2 regions of the Nocardia sp. JMUB6875 genome follow, and region 2 is predicted to be linked to the other one. Evidence: riboswitches for the same ligand, from Rfam matches in the RefSeq annotation. Region 2 holds a riboswitch; the other holds the start of a gene.
What was found. A riboswitch is a leader RNA that binds a small molecule or an ion and turns the genes downstream of it on or off. The one in region 2 is predicted to bind S-adenosylmethionine.

Region 1 (6,822 bases), on a different contig from region 2:
CCGTGGACATCGCCGGATTCACCGCCGCCGAGGCCGATCAGCTGCGCCGCGCCATGGGCTCCAAGCGTTCGACGGAGAAGATGGAACGGCTGCGCGCCCGCTTCTACGAGGGCATGGAACAGCTGCACGGCATCACCGGCGAGAAGGCCGACCGTATCTACGAGAAGGTGTACGCCTTCGCGAATTTCGGCTTCCCGGAAAGCCATTCGCAGAGTTTCGCCTCGCTGGTGTTCTATTCGGCCTGGTTCAAGCTGCATCATCCCGCGGCCTTCTGCGCCGGGCTGCTGCGCGCCCAGCCGATGGGGTTCTACTCGCCGCAGTCCCTGGTCGCCGACGCGCGACGGCACGGGGTGGCGGTGCACGGGCCCGATATCAATCACAGCCTGGCCGAGGCGACCCTCGAATCGAAGGGCATGGCGATCCGGCTGGGGCTGGCCGCGGTCCGGCACATCGGCACCGAACTGGCCGAACAGATCGTGGCCGCCCGCGAGTTCGGGCCCTACACCTCGTTCGTGGATCTCACCGGACGCGTGGAATTGACTGTGCCGCAGGCGGAAGCGCTGGCCACCGCCGGTGCGCTGGGCAGCCTCGGCAGCACCCGGCGCGAGGCGCTGTGGGCGGCGGGCGCGGCCGCGGGGGAGCGCCCCGACCGCCTGCCCGGCACCGGCGCGGCCACCGCCGCACCCGCCCTGCCCGGCATGAGCGCACTGGAACTGGCCGCCGCCGACGTGTGGGCCACCGGCGTCTCACCCGGCAGCTATCCCACCGAATTCCTGCGCGAACGCCTCGACGCGCTCGGCGTCGTCCCCGCCGCCCGCCTACTCGACATCCGCGACGGCGCAAGGGTTCTCGTCGGCGGCGCGGTCACCCACCGGCAGCGCCCCGCCACCGCGGGCGGGGTCACCTTCCTCAACCTCGAGGACGAGACCGGCATGGTGAACGTGGTCTGCTCGGTCGGCCTCTGGGCCCGCTACCGCCGCCTCGCCACCACCGCCCCCGCCCTACTCATCCGCGGCCGCCTCCAGAACGCCGAGGGCGCCGTAACAATCGTCGCCGAACACCTGCAACGCATGGACCTGCGCATAGAAGGCCGCTCCCGCGACTTCCGCTGATCGCCGGTTCGGCACAATGGCCGGAGGATTCCGAAGGGAGCACGGCGTGCCCACAGTGGTCCGGGCAACCATCAAGCCCGGCAGCAAGAAAGGCCCACTGGTCGAGATTCTCGACGACGGGGCGCTGCAGCTGTACGTGCGCGCCCCGGCCGTGGAGGGCAAGGCCAACAAGGCCGCCATTGAACTGCTGGCCGACCACTTCGGCGTCCCCAAGTCCGCGGTCCGCCTCACCGGCGGCGCGACCTCCCGCTTCAAACGCTTCGAAATCGACGACTAGCGAAAGCTGGGACGGCTAGCGAAAGCTAGACGGCCCCCGGGAAGCCCAGCTGCCGCCAGGCCTCGTACACGGCGACGGCCGCGGCATTGGACAGATTCATCGATCGCCGCCCCGGCAGCATCGGAATGCGCAGCTGCTCGGTGACACGGGGATCGGCTAGCACCTCCTCGGGCAGCCCGGTCGGTTCGGGGCCGAAGAGCAGCACATCGCCCTTGCGATAGGCGATCTCGGTGTTGTGCTTGGTGGCCGTCGCGCTGAAGGCGAAGACCCGCTCGGGCGCGAGGGCGTCCCAGCAGGTGGCCAGATTCGGATGCACGGTGACAACGGCCAGGTCGTGGTAGTCCAACCCGGCCCGGCGTAGCTTCGGCTCGGATAGGTCGAAGCCGAGCGGTTCGATCAGGTGCAGCTCGCAGCCGGTACCGGCGGCCAGCCGGATGGCATTGCCGGTATTGGGCGGGATGCGCGGTTCGAAGAACACGAGATGGAACACGGGCACCAGCATCGCAGAAGGCGGGAACCGAACTGTTCGGCGACCCGGTTGGGGATGCTCGCGGCAGGGGAGGGCCGGTTAAGCTCGTGCGGTGAATTCAGCCCATGCCGCACCCGAGAGCCGCAGCAGTCGCGCGGGGGCGTTCGTGCGCGACAATCTGCCCATGCTGCTGGTGGCCGCGGTGCTGGTGGTGGCCGTGGTGCTGCTGGCCTGGGATCGCTGGCGCCGCGGGACCTACGTCTTCGGCGGGGCGACATTGCTGGCGGCGGCGCTGCGGATGATGCTGCCGACCGATCGGGCGGGGCTGCTCGCGGTGCGCGGCAAGGCCTTCGACGTCGCGTGGCTGACGGTGCTGGGCGGCGTGATCATCGTGCTGGCCGCGACCATCAGCAGCCTCGGCGTCACCTAGCGACGCGCCGAGGTCGGGGCCGCGACCGGAGTCGCGGCACTGAATCATGAGAGGGGTGCCGCCGGGCGACCGGCGGCGGGGGGATGGCTAGACCGAGGTCATGCGGCGGCCGAGTTCCCGCCGGCATATCTCCTGGTCCGGGAGTCTGTGTAGGACGCGAAGTATGGCCGGGCGGAGTTCACGCTGCTCTTCCTCGGAAAGCAGATCGACGAGATCGCGGAGATCCATGTCATCGAATGCGGCGGTCATGGTTCACAGATTACGGCCGCCGGGCTCCGCGCACACGTATTCGGAGCGTCCGGTTACGGAGGTGTCATCCGCGCGAAACCGGAAGCGCGTCACGACAATTCGCGCGAAACAGCCACGACACGCGAGGTAACGCGCCACCGGGTGAGGCAGCGTAGTTGCAGCGGTTCGGCAGCGCTGATACAGCGGCCGGACGCGCGGTGATTCAGTGACCGGTCGCGCGCCGGGCGGCGCGCGCCAGATCCATCGTTTCGTGCGCGAGCTTGCCGACCGCGTCGAACTCGGTCAGGAAGCCGTCGTGGCCGTCCTTGGAGTGGATGACCTCGAGTCCCTTGGAACCCGGCAGCAGATCGGCCAGCTCCTGCTGGGTGCGCAGCGGGTAGAGCCGGTCCGAGTCGACCCCGCCGATCACGCACGGCACCGGCGTCGCCGCCAGCGCCGCCGCGACGCCGCCGCGGCCGCGACCCAGGTCGTAGCGGTTCATGGCCTCGGTGAGCAGCACATAGGTGCCCGGGTCGAAGCGCTGGATCAGCTTGTCGGCCTGGTACTCCAGGTAGCTCTGGACCGCGTAGCGCCCACCGGCCCACGGATCCTCGTCGCCCTGGGCGTGGTTCTCGAAGCGGTGATCGAGCTCGGCCTCGGTGCGGTAGGTCAGGTGCGCGATGCGCCGGGCGATGCCCATGCCGGCCATGGGCGCGCGCCCGGTGCCGTGGTAGTCGCCGCCCTGCCAGTCCGGATCGGAGGTGATGGCGGCCTGCTGGGTGGTCTGGGTGCCGATCTGGTCGGCGGTGGCGCGCGCGCCGACCGCCAGCACCAGGGCCGCGCCGACCCGCTCGGGGCTGCCGACCATCCACTCCAGCACCCGCATGCCGCCCATGGAGCCGCCGATGGCGGCGGCCAGGCGGTCGATGCCGAGCAGATCGAACAGCTTGCGCTCGGCGGTCACCTGATCGCGGATGGAGATCGCGGGAAACCGTGAGCCCCAAGGCTTTCCGTCCGCCGCCAGCGAGGCCGGGCCGGTGCTGCCCTTACAGCCGCCCAGCACATTGGTGGCGATGACGCACCACTCGCGGGTGTCGATCGGCGCGCCCGGGCCGACGATGCCGTCCCACCAGCCGGGCTGGTTGTGGTGCACGTCGGCGGGGCCGACCACATGCGAGTCGCCGGTCAGCGCGTGCTCCACGAGCACCACGTTGTCGGCGTTCGCGGAGAGTTCGCCCCACCGCTGCACGGCCAGCGTCACGTCGGGAATGACGGCCCCGGACTCGAGCTCCACATCCCCGATGGCAATGGTCCCGAGCGTCCCGTCGGGCGGCGGGAGCAACAACTCGGCCGCGTGACGGGACGTCCTCGATTCGATGTTCACGGTCAACTTGCCGCCGCCGTCAGGCCCGCGCGCAGATCCGCCAGGATGTCGCCGATGCCCTCGATGCCCACCGCCAAACGCACCAGACCAGGCGTGACACCGGAAGCCAGTTGCTCGGCGGGTGTCAGCTGCGAGTGCGTGGTGGAAGCCGGGTGGATGACGAGCGAGCGCACATCCCCGATGTTAGCGACATGGCTGTGCAGCACCAGCGCCTCCACGAACTTCTTGCCCGCGTCCACGCCGCCGGCCAGCTCGAAGGAGACGATGGCGCCGACGCCCTTGGGTGCCAGCTGTTTGCCGCGCTCGAACCAAGGCGAGCCGGGGAGCCCCGCGTAGTACACCTTCTCGACGCCCGGCTGGCCCGAGAGGAACTCCGCGACGGCCTGCGCGTTGGCCACGTGCCGCTCGATCCGCAGGCTCAGCGTCTCGATGCCCTGCGCGATGAGGAACGCGTTGAACGGCGACACCGCAGCGCCCAGATCGCGCAGCAGCTGCACGCGCGCCTTCAGGGCGAAGGCGGGTGCGCCGAGGTCGGCGAAGACCGCGCCGTGGTAGCTGGGATCGGGGGTGGTGAAGCCCGGGAACCGGGACTCGCCCGCCTCGTTCTTCACCGTCCAGTCGAAGGCGCCGCCGTCCACGATCACGCCCGCGACCGCGGAACCGTGCCCGCCCAGGTACTTGGTGGCCGAGTGCACGACGATGTCCGCGCCCAGCTTCAGCGGCTGGATCAGGTACGGCGTGGCGACGGTGTTGTCCACGATCAACGGCACGCCCGCGGCGTGCGCGACCTCGGCGATGCCGGGAATGTCGAGCACCGAGCTGCTCGGATTGGCAACGGTCTCACCGTAGAACGCCTTGGTGTTCGGTCGCACGGCCGCGCGCCACTGCTCGAGATCGTCGGGGTCGGAGACGAAGCTGACCTCGATGCCCAGCTTGGGCAGCGAGTAGTGCAGCAGGTTGTAGGTGCCGCCGTAGAGGTGCGGGCTGGCCACGATGTGGTCGCCCGCCTCGGCCAGATTCAGGATCGCGTAGGTCTCCGCCGCCTGCCCGGAGGCCAGCAACAGCGCCGCGACGCCGCCCTCGAGGGCGGCGATGCGCTGCTCGACCGCGTCCTGGGTGGGGTTCATGATGCGGGTGTAGATATTGCCCGGCTCGGCGAGACCGAACAGCGCGGCGGCGTGATCGGTGTCGCGGAAGGCGTAGGACGTGGTCTGGTAGATGGGCAGGGCGCGCGCTCCGGTGGCCGAATCGGGCGCCTGACCGGCGTGAATCTGCTTGGTCTCGAAGGACCAGTTGGCCGGGTCGAGGGTGTCGTCAGCCGCAACGGCCGCGGACGCGGTCGAGTCACTCATGGGTTCTGCTCCAAAAACAAGGTCGCCGAATGGCGGAAGTTTGACGTTATCGAGAAGCGAATGGGCTTCGACAACAACACATTTCGGTAGACCTCCTGGTTGCGCTTGCGTTCGTCCTTCGAACGCCCGGTCTGCACCCGGAGCACCCCACCGCAGCTGGAGGGTTGCCGATCAGCAAGCCGGGGCCTTAACGCTGATGCTCTTGACCTGTTGCGAGATTCTAACGGGCCGACGCGGTCGCTTCGGAAGTGGGGCTCGCCACACCGGATACGCAGCAGACGCGGCGGAATTCGTGGAAGGCGGCCAGCACATTGTCGGCCAGCGCACGCGCGGTATCGGCGTTGGTGCAGTCCGGGAACTCGGATTCCTCGTCGAACTCGCACTCCATGCCCACCCGCATGATGCTGTGCCAGGTGGCGGCGATCAGGCGCACCGTCAGGTGGTCCTCGGGCACCTGCAGGCGTTCGGCCAGCACGTCGGTCATGGCGCGGGTCTTGGTGTCGGCCGATTCCATGCTCAGCGCGCGCACCGCGACGCTCTCGCGTGAGATGCGCTGCATTTGCTGGAACCAGCGGAAGGGCACCGGCGCATCGGATTCGATGATCTGGTCCACGACCGAGAGGAAGGCGTCGAGCAGCGCCTGCAATTCATCGCCGGTGATGGGCTGGGCGCGCAATGCCTCGGCGAGGACCCGGCCCATGCCCTCGATGGGGGCGATGACGATCGCCTCTTTGCTGTCGAAGTACCGGTTCACCGTGCGCGGCGAGACGTCGGCGGCGTCGGCGATCTGTTCCACCGTGGTCGCGTCGAAGCCCTGCTCGTCGCACAGTCGCAGCGCCACGTCGATGATTCGGTCCCTGGTCTGCTGCTTCTTGCGTTCGCGCAGGCCGGGGCGGTGTTCACGGACGCCGGGGCGGTGACGCGAGATCACACCGATGTGACTTGACAACTCCGACATGCCTCCATCTTAAGCCGTTAACGGTCCGTCCTGTCCCATTATGACAACTGTCGCAGTGCGACAAATTTCCCTTGACGCCAATTGTCGGTGGGGGCCACTATGGTTGAGCTGTCTTCGAACTCCAAGAGGAGAAGCTCATGACCGTAGCGCCGGACGCTCTCGGTACAGACGAAAAAGCAAGTCCCGCAAAAGATTCCGCGACTCCAGCAAAAGACTCCAGGCGCTGGTTCGCACTCGCCGTGATCGCGATGGCGCAGCTCATGGTGGTCCTGGACGCCACGATCGTCACCATTGCCATGCCGTTCGCGCAGCAGGATCTGCACATCAGCGACGGTGACAAGCAGTGGATCTTCACCGCTTACACCCTGATTTTCGGTGGCCTGCTGCTGCTCGGCGGCCGCCTGGCGGACTACCTGGGCCGCCGCCGCATCCTGATGGTCGGCCTGATCGGCTTCGCCGCCGCCTCCGCGCTGGCCGGTCTCGCCCAGAACCAGGCCGAACTGTTCGCGGGCCGCGCGCTGCAGGGCGCGTTCGGTGCGCTGCTGGCCCCGGCCGCCCTGTCGCTGGTGTCGGTGACCTTCACCGAGGCCAAGGAACGCGCCCGGGCCTTCG
Region 2 (9,356 bases):
CATGATCGCCTTCACCACATCGTCGTCGATGAGCGTGGGCTGGTAGAAGACCTCGCCGCCGTGCACCACCCGGTGCCCGACCGCGCCCAGATCGGCCTGCGCCAGATCCTGGCCCGACGCGCTGAACAGGTCGAACACCACATGCAGACCCGCCGCGTGATCGGCGAGTGGACCCTTGTACTCGAAGGTCTCACCGCCGCACTTGTGCTCGACGGTCACCACGTCGCCGGCGACGTCCTCACCGATGCGCTGCACCACGCCCGAGGCCACCACCTCGGCCGATTCCGGTTCCAGCAGTTGATATTTGATGGACGAGGAACCGGAGTTGATCACCAGTACCTTCATTGCGCCTCCTGTTGGGCTTGAATGGCGGTGATGGCGACGGTGTTGACGATGTCCGCGACGAGCGCGCCGCGAGAGAGGTCGTTGACCGGCTTGCGCAGACCCTGGAGCACGGGGCCGATGGCGACCGCTCCGGCGCTGCGCTGCACCGCTTTGTAGGTGTTGTTACCCGTATTGAGATCCGGGAAGATGAAGACCGTCGCCTGACCCGCCACGGCGGAGTTCGGCAGTTTGGTCTTGGCCACCGCGGGTTCGATGGCGGCGTCGTACTGAATCGGGCCCTCCACCAACAGTTCCGGGGAACGGTCGTGGACCAGCTTGGTCGCGGTGCGGACCTTGTCGACGTCCGCGCCGGAACCGGATTCACCGGTGGAGTACGAGAGCATGGCCACGCGCGGATCGATGCCGAACTGGGCGGCGGTGCGCGCGGAGGAGACCGCGATATCGGCCAGCTGATCCGAGGTCGGGTCCGGGACCACGGCGCAGTCGCCGTAAACCAGAACACGATCGGCCAGGCACATGAGGAAGACGCTGGACACCGTGGAGACGCCCGGCGTGGTCTTGATGATCTCGAAGGACGGCCGGATGGTGTGCGCGGTGGTATGCGCCGCACCCGACACCATGCCGTCGGCGACCCCCATGTGCACCATCATGGTGCCGAAATACGAGATGTCGCTCATGAATTCGCGGGCCCGCTCCACCGTCATGCCCTTGTGGGCGCGCAGGCGGGCGTACTCCTCGGCGAACTCGTCACGCAGCGGACAGGTCTTGGGATCGAGCACCTCGGCGGCATCGATGTCCACGCCCAGCTCGGCGGCGCGGCCGCGCACGGTGGCCTCCTCGCCGAGAATGGTGAGATCGGCGATCTTGCGCTGCAGCACGCGGCCGGCGGCGCGCAGGATGCGGTCGTCGTCGCCCTCGGGCAGCACGATGCGCTTGCGGTCGTTGCGGGCGCGCTCGATGAGCTGGTACTCGAACATCTGCGGGGTCACGACATCCGGGATCGGAACCTCGATCTGCCGCAGCAGTTCTCGCGGATCGACCCGCTCCTCCATGACGGCCAGCGCGGTGTCCACCTTGCGGATGCTGGACAGCGAGACCCGGCCGCGGGTGAGCGCGGTGGCCTTGGCGGTCTCGAAGGTGCCGAGCTCGGTCGAGAGGATGGGCAGCTTGGGCTTGAGGCCCGCCATCAGCCTGGCGATGGACGGCTCGGGCAGCATGCCGCCGTTCATGATGATGCCCGCCAGCGACGGGAAGCCTTCCGCCTCATGGGCGTTCACCAGGGCCAGCAGCACGTCGGAGCGGTCGCCGGGGGTGATGACGGCGACGCCGTCGGTGAGGCGCTCCAGAATGTGCTCGGCGGTCATGCCGCCGACGATGACCTCCAGGGCCTCGCGCTGCATGAGTTCCGGGTCGCCGCTGTACATTTCGCCGCCGATGGCGTCGCGCAGCTCCTCCATGGTCGGGGCCTGCAGCAGCGGCACCTCCGGCAGCGCCCAGGACGGTACGGCCGCAACCTTTTTCAGGACCTCGGCGTCGGCCTCGATCTGATCGGGCTCGCAGCGGTTGGCGATCACGGCGACCAGCTTGGCGTGCTCGGCCACCAGCTCGCCGCGGCACAGCTCGACCAGCTGGCCCAATTCGTCGGAGGTGCGGCCGATTCCGCGCACCACCAGCAGCACGGGCGCCCCGAGGTTGACCGCGATGCGGGCGTTGTAGCGCAGCTCGCTGGGGCTGGCGACGTCGGTGTAGTCGGAGCCGACGATGAGCACGGCGTCGCACTGCTTGGCGACGGCGTGATAGCGCATGACGATCTCGCTGATCGCGGCGTCGGGGTCCTCGTGCACCTGCTCGTAGGTGACGCCGACCGCCTGGTCGTAGTCCACGTCGGCGGTGGAGTGCTCGAGCAGCAGCTCGAGGATGTAGTCGCGTCCGTTCGCGGACCGGGTGATGGGGCGGAACACGCCCACGCGGGGGGTCGTCGCGGCCAGTGCCTGAAGGACACCGAGTGCCACCGTCGACTTGCCGGTGTCGCCCTCGGGGGAGGCGATGTAGACGCTGGAAACCGGTGAGGCAGCCATGAGCAGAAGACTACCGACCGTTATGGGCTAATTTCGGCGTCCGCTTGGCAACACGACTTTCGCGCCGAGTTATGCACAGTTGCCATCAGTAAGTCAACCCCCGCTCTAGCGGGGGTTTTGCGGCCGAGCCATACCCGCGGCCACCGCCGCGAGACTGCAATCACATGACATATGTCCCGGTCCGGGGCAGGTTTTCAGCCAACGGGCGGCATACCGGGACCGGATTCCGCAAGGGGTGTCCGTCCCCGAAAACCGCCCGTTCGACTGTGACGTGCGACCCGTCAGAGGGCGCGCAGGCGCGGGGCCAGATCGCGCTGGAACAGGTCCAGGAAGCGGCGCTGATCGTGGCCCGGCGCGTGGAAGACCAGGTGGTTCAGGCCCGCGTCCAGGTACGGCTTGATCTGCTCGACGGCCTGGTCCGGATCGCTGGCCACGATCCAGCGCTTGGCGATCTGCTCGATCGGCAGCGCGTCGGCCGCGGCCTCCATCTCGATCGGGTCGGTGATGGAGTGCTTCTGCTCGGCGGTCAGCGACAGCGGGGCCCAGAAGCGCGTGTTCTCCAGCGCCAGAACGGGATCGGTGTCGTAGGAGATCTTGATCTCGATCATCCGGTCGATGTCCTCGACGGTCCGGCCGACCTTGGCCGCGCCCTCGGCGACCGCGGGCATCAGCTTCTCGGTGTAGAGGTCCATGCCCTTGCCCGAGGTACAGATGAAGCCGTCACCGGCGCGACCGGCGTAGCGGGCCACCAGCGGACCGCCCGCGGCGATGTAGACCGGGATGCCGTCCTTGGGCACGTCGTAGATCGAGGCCCCGACGGTCTTGTAGTACTGGCCGTCGAAGTCGACGCGCTCACCGGTCCACAGCGCGCGCATGAGATCCACGGATTCCCGCAGGCGCGCGAAACGCTCCTTGAACTCCGGCCATTCGCCGGTGTAGCCGGTGGCGATCTCGTTGAGCGCCTCGCCCGAGCCGACGCCGAGCATGATGCGGTCCGGGTACAGGCAGCCCATGGTGGCGAAGGCCTGCGCGATGACCGCCGGGTTGTAGCGGAAGGTCGGGGTCAGCACCGAGGTGCCGAGCTGGATGCGCTTGGTGCGCTCGCCCACCGCCGCCATCCAGGCCAGCGAGAACGGGGCGTGGCCGCCATTGTGCCGCCAGGGCTGGAAATGGTCGGAGACGGTGGCGGAGTCGAGGCCGTGCGCCTCCACCTCCACCGCCAGCTCCACCAGTTCGCGCGGGCCGAACTGTTCCGCGGACGCCTTGTATCCGAGCTTGAGGTCCTTCACCTGGGCACTCCTGTCGCCTTGCTGCGCTTGGGTTGTGCGGGCCAACCTCCCGCCGGTCGTCTGCGGCGCCGGGCGCCGCAAACGGACTTACCTCGCACCATAGTCAGCGGCGGGAGGCGGTGCGGCAGGGGTCACACCCAAGACGTCGAACCCCGGGTCGGGGAACGGTATTCCGAGGATCGGACTGGTCGGGTGGTCGACAAGAGCAGGAATATATGAGCGCTCGGTCCTGGGATAGCGGAGAATGTGCGCGTGACCAACTCGAGCGCAGATCCGATCCTCTCCTACCTGACCGATATGGACGGCGTCCTGGTGCACGAGAACCACCTGGTGCCCGGGGCCGACCAGTTCCTCGCCGAACTGCGCGACAACGACATCCCGTTCCTGGTGCTGACCAACAACTCGATCTACACTGCGCGCGATCTGCAGGCCCGGCTCAAGCACACCGGCCTCGACATCCCGGTCGAATCCATCTGGACCTCGGCGCTGGCCACCGCGACCTTCCTCAACGATCAGCGCCCGGGCGGCACCGCGTACGTGGTCGGCGAATCCGGCCTCACCACCGCCCTGCACGAAATCGGTTACATCCTCACCGATTCCGATCCGGACTACGTGGTCCTCGGCGAAACCCGCACGTACTCCTTCGAAGCCATCACCACCGCCATCCGCCTCGTCGCGGCGGGTGCGCGCTTCATCGCCACCAATCCGGACGCCACCGGCCCCTCCCGCGAGGGCATCCTCCCGGCGACCGGCTCGGTCGCGGCCCTCATCACCCGGGCCACCGGCAAGGAGCCCTACTACGTGGGCAAGCCCAATCCGCTGATGATGCGCTCGGCGCTGCGCCGCATCGGCGCGCACTCGCAGTCCACGGTCATGATCGGCGACCGGATGGACACCGACGTCATCGCGGGCCTGGAGGCGGGCATGCGCACCATCCTCGTCACCACCGGAATCTCCACCCCCGCCCTGGTCGAGCAGTTCCCGTACCGCCCGACCACCATCCTGCCGTCGGTCGCGGCGCTGGTCGGCAAGACCAAGGATCCGTTCTCGGCGTAGTTCGGGGATCCGGTCAGGCCGCGTCGGTCGCGTCGTCCTCGAGCGCTTCGAGGGCGGCCGACAGGTCCGTCAGCGCGTCCACGATCTCGGCCAGCCGCTGCTTACCCAGTTGCGCCGTAAGGCGTTTCGCGAAGGCCGCGTGCTGCGGATCGATCCGCCGGACCGCGTCGTGACCGGCCTCGGTGATGGCGACCAGCTTGGCGCGGCGATGCGCCGGATTCGGGCGGTACTCGGCGAATCCCTTGTCCACCAGCAGATCCGCGACGCGCTGCACGCTCTGGCGGGTGATGCCCATCTCGCGCGCGATGCCCGCCACCGGCAGCGGCTCGTGCAACACCGCGCCCAGCACCTGCCACCAGGCCACCGTGATCCCCGCGGGCTTGGCCAATTCCTCGGCGATGGCGAGGAATTGGCCGTTCAGCTTGAACGAGGTGACCGCCGCCGAGGCGAAGAGCTGCTGCCCGGTCCGGGTCATCGTGCGGCCGCCTGCTGCTGCTCGTACTCGTACAGCTCGTAGAAGCCCGCCGGATCGTTGTTTCCGTAGAGCTTGTACCAGGACTCCAGCACGTGCGGCTCGAAAATCCCGAGCCTGGCGAAGATCTCGCGGGCGAGGTCGACCGGACGGGTGCCGGTGGCCGTGATCAGATCACCGTCGGTGATCGCGGTCTTCGCGACATAGTGCTCGGCGCCCGAATAGCCCGAGTAGGCAAGGTATCCCGGGTCATTGCTGGTGTGCGGGCGGTCGTCGAGCAGACCTTCCCGCGCCAGCCCGAAGGTCGCGCCGCAGATGGCGGCGACCGGCACCCCGGCGGCCAGGAACTCCCGGGCCTTGCGCGCGAAGGCGCCGATCGGAGACTCCGGATCGAACTCGGTGGCCAATCCCGGCAGGATCAGCATGGCGCTGTCAGCGGGCTTCAAATCGTCGATCACGAGATCGGGCAGGACCCGCATGCCGCCCATGGAAGTGACCGGATCGGCAGTGATGCCAACCGTCTTCACCTGCCAGGTGCCGGGCTCCCGATGCCAGAGTTCACGGTTGATGTGTGCGGTCGCATGACCCACCTCCCAATCGGAGAAGGTGTCGTACACGGCCATATGAACGGTTTTCAACATGACAGTATGCTGTCAAAAATGACAGCATACTGTCAATGACCGTTAGCCTAGCTAAGCGCGTGATCCAGGTCGTTGAGCAGATCCTCGACGTCTTCCAGACCGATCGAGATACGCACCACGCCGTCCGTAATACCCACGGCCGCACGGCCTTCCGGGCCCATCGCGCGGTGCGTGGTGGTGGCCGGGTGGGTGATCAGCGTCTTGGCATCACCGAGGTTGTTGGAGATGTCGATGATGCGCAGGCGGTTGAGCACCTCGAAAGCGCGCTTCTTGGCCTCGTTCTCGGTGGCCTTCAACTCGAAGGTGATCACCGTGCCGCCGCCGGACATCTGGCGCTTGGCCAGCTCGTACTGCGGGTGCGAGGACAGGAAGGGGTACTTGACCCAGGCCACCGCCGGATGCGACTCCAGGAACTGGGCGATCTTCAGGGCGGAGTCGACCGACTGGCGCAGGCGCAGCGGCATGGTCTCCAGGCCCTTGAGCAGCGTCCAGGCATTGAAGGGGCTCAGGGCCGGACCGGTGTGGCGCATGAGGTTTTTCACCGGGCCGTCGATGTAGTCGTGCGGTCCCAGGATCGCGCCGCCGAGCACACGGCCCTGGCCGTCGATGTGCTTGGTGCCCGAGTAGACGGTGATGTCCGCGCCCAGATCGAAGCCGCGCTGCAGCAGCGGGGTGGCGAAGACGTTGTCCAGCACCACCTTCGCGCCCGCCGCGTGCGCGAGATCGGAGACCGCGCGCACATCGGTGAGGGTCTGCATGGGGTTCGAGGGGGTCTCGAAGAAGACGGCCTGGGTGGGCACGGACAGCGCCTGCTCCCACTGGTCCAGGTCCTCGCCGTCGACGAAGACGGTCTCCACGCCCCAGCGCGGCAGGATCTCGTTGGCCACCACGAAGCAGGAGCCGAACAGGCTGCGCGCCGCGACCAGTCGGTCACCGGCGGACAGCAGCGCGCCCAGCGCGGTGAACACCGCCGACATGCCCGACGCGGTCGCGAAACAGGCTTCCGCACCGTCGATCAGGCGCAGCCGCTCCTCGAACATGGCCACCGTCGGGTTGCCGTAGCGGGAGTAGACGAAGTGCTCGATATCGCCGGTGAACGAGGCCTCGGCGGCCTCGGCGCTCTCGTAGACGAAACCCGAATTGAGGAACAGCGCCTCGGAGGTCTCGTCGAAACCGGAACGGCGGGTGCCGCCGCGCACGGCCTGCGTGGCCGGGCCGACGCCCTCGGGCAGCGGCTTGTCGAAAGAGCCACCGGTGATCATGACTGCCTCCACGGAAGTCCGTCGGCGCGCCAGCCGGTGCTGCCGCGATGACCTTGGGCGTCCAGCGCACCCTCGAAGCCGTCCACCACATTGAAGGACGGGGTGATGCCGACGGTGGTGGCGGCGGTGGCCGCCCCGATCGAGCGCTGGCCGGAGCGGCAGATGAACAGCACCGGCGCGTCCGAATCCTGCGGGCGATCGGCGAGCGCCTGCTTCAACTGGTCCACGAAGCGGGGATTGGGCGTGCCGGTGGCGTCGACCCATTCGATCAACGCGGTCGGCCGGCCGATGCCGCTGGTGTCGGGCACCCCGACGAATCGCCATTCCGCGTCGGTGCGGACATCCACCAGCACCGCATCCGGATTGTCGCGCAACAACTCCCACGCCTGCTTCGGCGTGATGTCACCCGCGTAGTTCACCTGTACCTCCTGTGAATCCGCACTTGCCGCACCGCGTGCTCGATGCGTGGCCAGGTCGTCACCCGGAGCACCCCACCGCGGAGGAGGGTTGCCGACCAGCCAGCCGGGGCTTGGCGCTGGTACTCATGACCTGGGATGAGAGTGCCGAAAAAACTGCCGCCGTGTCAAACCCCGGCCGCGACTTCGGACCTTGTCACGAATTGCAGACCAACCAGCGCGAATTCTCCTTGACGAAGTGCCAAGTCGAGGTGGACTGCGCGCCGTCGACGCTGTAGGTGACCGGCGCGGTGGCCTTGTCGCCGTCGACGACCGGGTCGCCCAGCTTGTCGAAGTTGATGCTCGAGCCGGTCGAGCCCGCGATCTTCAGCGGCGAGTTGTTCTCGTCGAATCCCTTGCAGGCCACGGCCGGAACGTATTTGCCGGTCTCGCTACGGGACTTGATGAACTCACCCGCCGCGACCGCGAGCCGATCGCGATCTGTGACATTGTTCTCAACCGGGGAGACCAGCGTGGCGATCACGATGCCCAGGATCACCACCGCGATGACACCGGCGGCGACCAGGAACGGCCACATGCTCCGGGTTTCGTTCTGATCGATCGGGATCGGGGTCTGCTGCTCCACTGTCTCCTCGGCGTCGCTCATGGGTAGATCATGCCTGGCATTCCGGCAGTTTCACCGCCCGCGCGCAGGGGGTGCCGTGCGCCATCGATAGAATCAGCAGAATTTCCGCCCTCCCGGCGGGAATAGCAGGACAACGCAGCAACGCTGCAGCGTCGGGGGCCAATGGAGGTCGCCGAGGCCAGGGCGTCAACTTAGCCTAAGCTAAGAACGACGGCTAAGTTCAGACGGCAAGTTAGTTTCGACCCAAAGGGTGCGCGGAAGAATGACCGAACAGAGTGCAGCGACCCGCCCGCTACGCATTGCGATCGTGGGCGCAGGACCGGCCGGTATTTACGCCGCCGACGCCTTGATGAAGTCCGACACCCCGGCCGGTTTCACCGGGGTGAGCATCGACCTGTACGAGCGCATGCCCGCGCCCTTCGGCCTCATCCGCTACGGCGTCGCGCCGGACCACCCGCGCATCAAGGGCATCATCACCGCGCTGCACAAGGTCCTCGACAAGGATCAGGTCCGCCTGCTCGGCAATATCGACTACGGCGTCGACATCACCCTCGAGGACCTGCGCCAGTTCTACGACGCGGTCATCTTCTCCACCGGCGCCAATGCCGACCGCGCCCTGGAGGTTCCGGGCATCGACCTGGACGGCTCCTACGGCGCCGCGGACTTCGTGTCCTGGTACGACGGACACCCCGACGTGCCGCGCACCTGGCCCCTGGACGCCGAGAAGGTCGCCGTGCTCGGCGTCGGCAACGTCGCCCTCGACGTGGCACGCGTGCTGGCCAAGACCGGTGACGAACTGCTGCCGACCGAGATCCCGCCGAACGTCTACGACGGCCTCAAGGCCAACAAGGCCCTGGAAGTGCACGTGTTCGGCCGCCGCGGTCCCGCCCAGGCCAAGTTCACGCCCCTGGAGCTGCGCGAGCTCGACCACTCGCCGACCATCGAGGTCATCGTCGATCCCGAGGACATCGACTACGACGAGGGCTCCGAGGCCGCGCGCCGGCACTCCAAGCAGGTCGACATGATCTGCAACACCTTGGAGCAGTGGGCCATTCGCGATGTCGGCGACCGCCCGCACAAGCTGTTCCTGCACTTCTTCGAGAACCCCGCCGAGATCCTCGGCGAGAACGGCAAGGTCGTGGGCCTGCGCACCGAGCGCACCCAGCTCGACG

Region 1: it holds a riboswitch for S-adenosylmethionine, as region 2 does, so the genes downstream of both, ACAM49_RS06850 (bifunctional o-acetylhomoserine/o-acetylserine sulfhydrylase) here and ACAM49_RS12820 (rhodanese-like domain-containing protein) in region 2, are expected to answer to the same signal.

The regions. Positions count from the first base shown of each region.
Region 1 is NZ_BAAFGR010000017.1:13,425-20,246, forward strand. It holds gene ACAM49_RS06820 (error-prone DNA polymerase) at 1-1,112, shown strand, start outside; gene ACAM49_RS06825 (DUF167 domain-containing protein) at 1,159-1,389, shown strand; gene ACAM49_RS06830 (tRNA (cytidine(34)-2'-O)-methyltransferase) at 1,415-1,879, opposite strand; gene ACAM49_RS06835 (DUF3017 domain-containing protein) at 2,043-2,288, shown strand; gene ACAM49_RS06840 (hypothetical protein) at 2,376-2,537, opposite strand; gene ACAM49_RS06845 (homoserine O-acetyltransferase) at 2,740-3,861, opposite strand; gene ACAM49_RS06850 (bifunctional o-acetylhomoserine/o-acetylserine sulfhydrylase) at 3,903-5,252, opposite strand; SAM riboswitch class IV at 5,349-5,460, opposite strand; gene ACAM49_RS06855 (TetR/AcrR family transcriptional regulator) at 5,473-6,210, opposite strand; gene ACAM49_RS06860 (MFS transporter) at 6,459-6,822, shown strand, end outside.
Region 2 is NZ_BAAFGR010000040.1:8,393-17,748, reverse strand. It holds gene ACAM49_RS12855 (acetate kinase) at 1-345, opposite strand, end outside; gene pta (phosphate acetyltransferase) at 342-2,423, opposite strand; gene fgd (glucose-6-phosphate dehydrogenase (coenzyme-F420)) at 2,705-3,712, opposite strand; gene ACAM49_RS12840 (HAD-IIA family hydrolase) at 4,010-4,768, shown strand; gene ACAM49_RS12835 (MarR family winged helix-turn-helix transcriptional regulator) at 4,782-5,243, opposite strand; gene ACAM49_RS12830 (type 1 glutamine amidotransferase family protein) at 5,240-5,881, opposite strand; gene ACAM49_RS12825 (O-succinylhomoserine sulfhydrylase) at 5,929-7,143, opposite strand; gene ACAM49_RS12820 (rhodanese-like domain-containing protein) at 7,140-7,562, opposite strand; SAM riboswitch class IV at 7,577-7,693, opposite strand; gene ACAM49_RS12815 (hypothetical protein) at 7,756-8,205, opposite strand; gene ACAM49_RS12810 (FAD-dependent oxidoreductase) at 8,447-9,356, shown strand, end outside.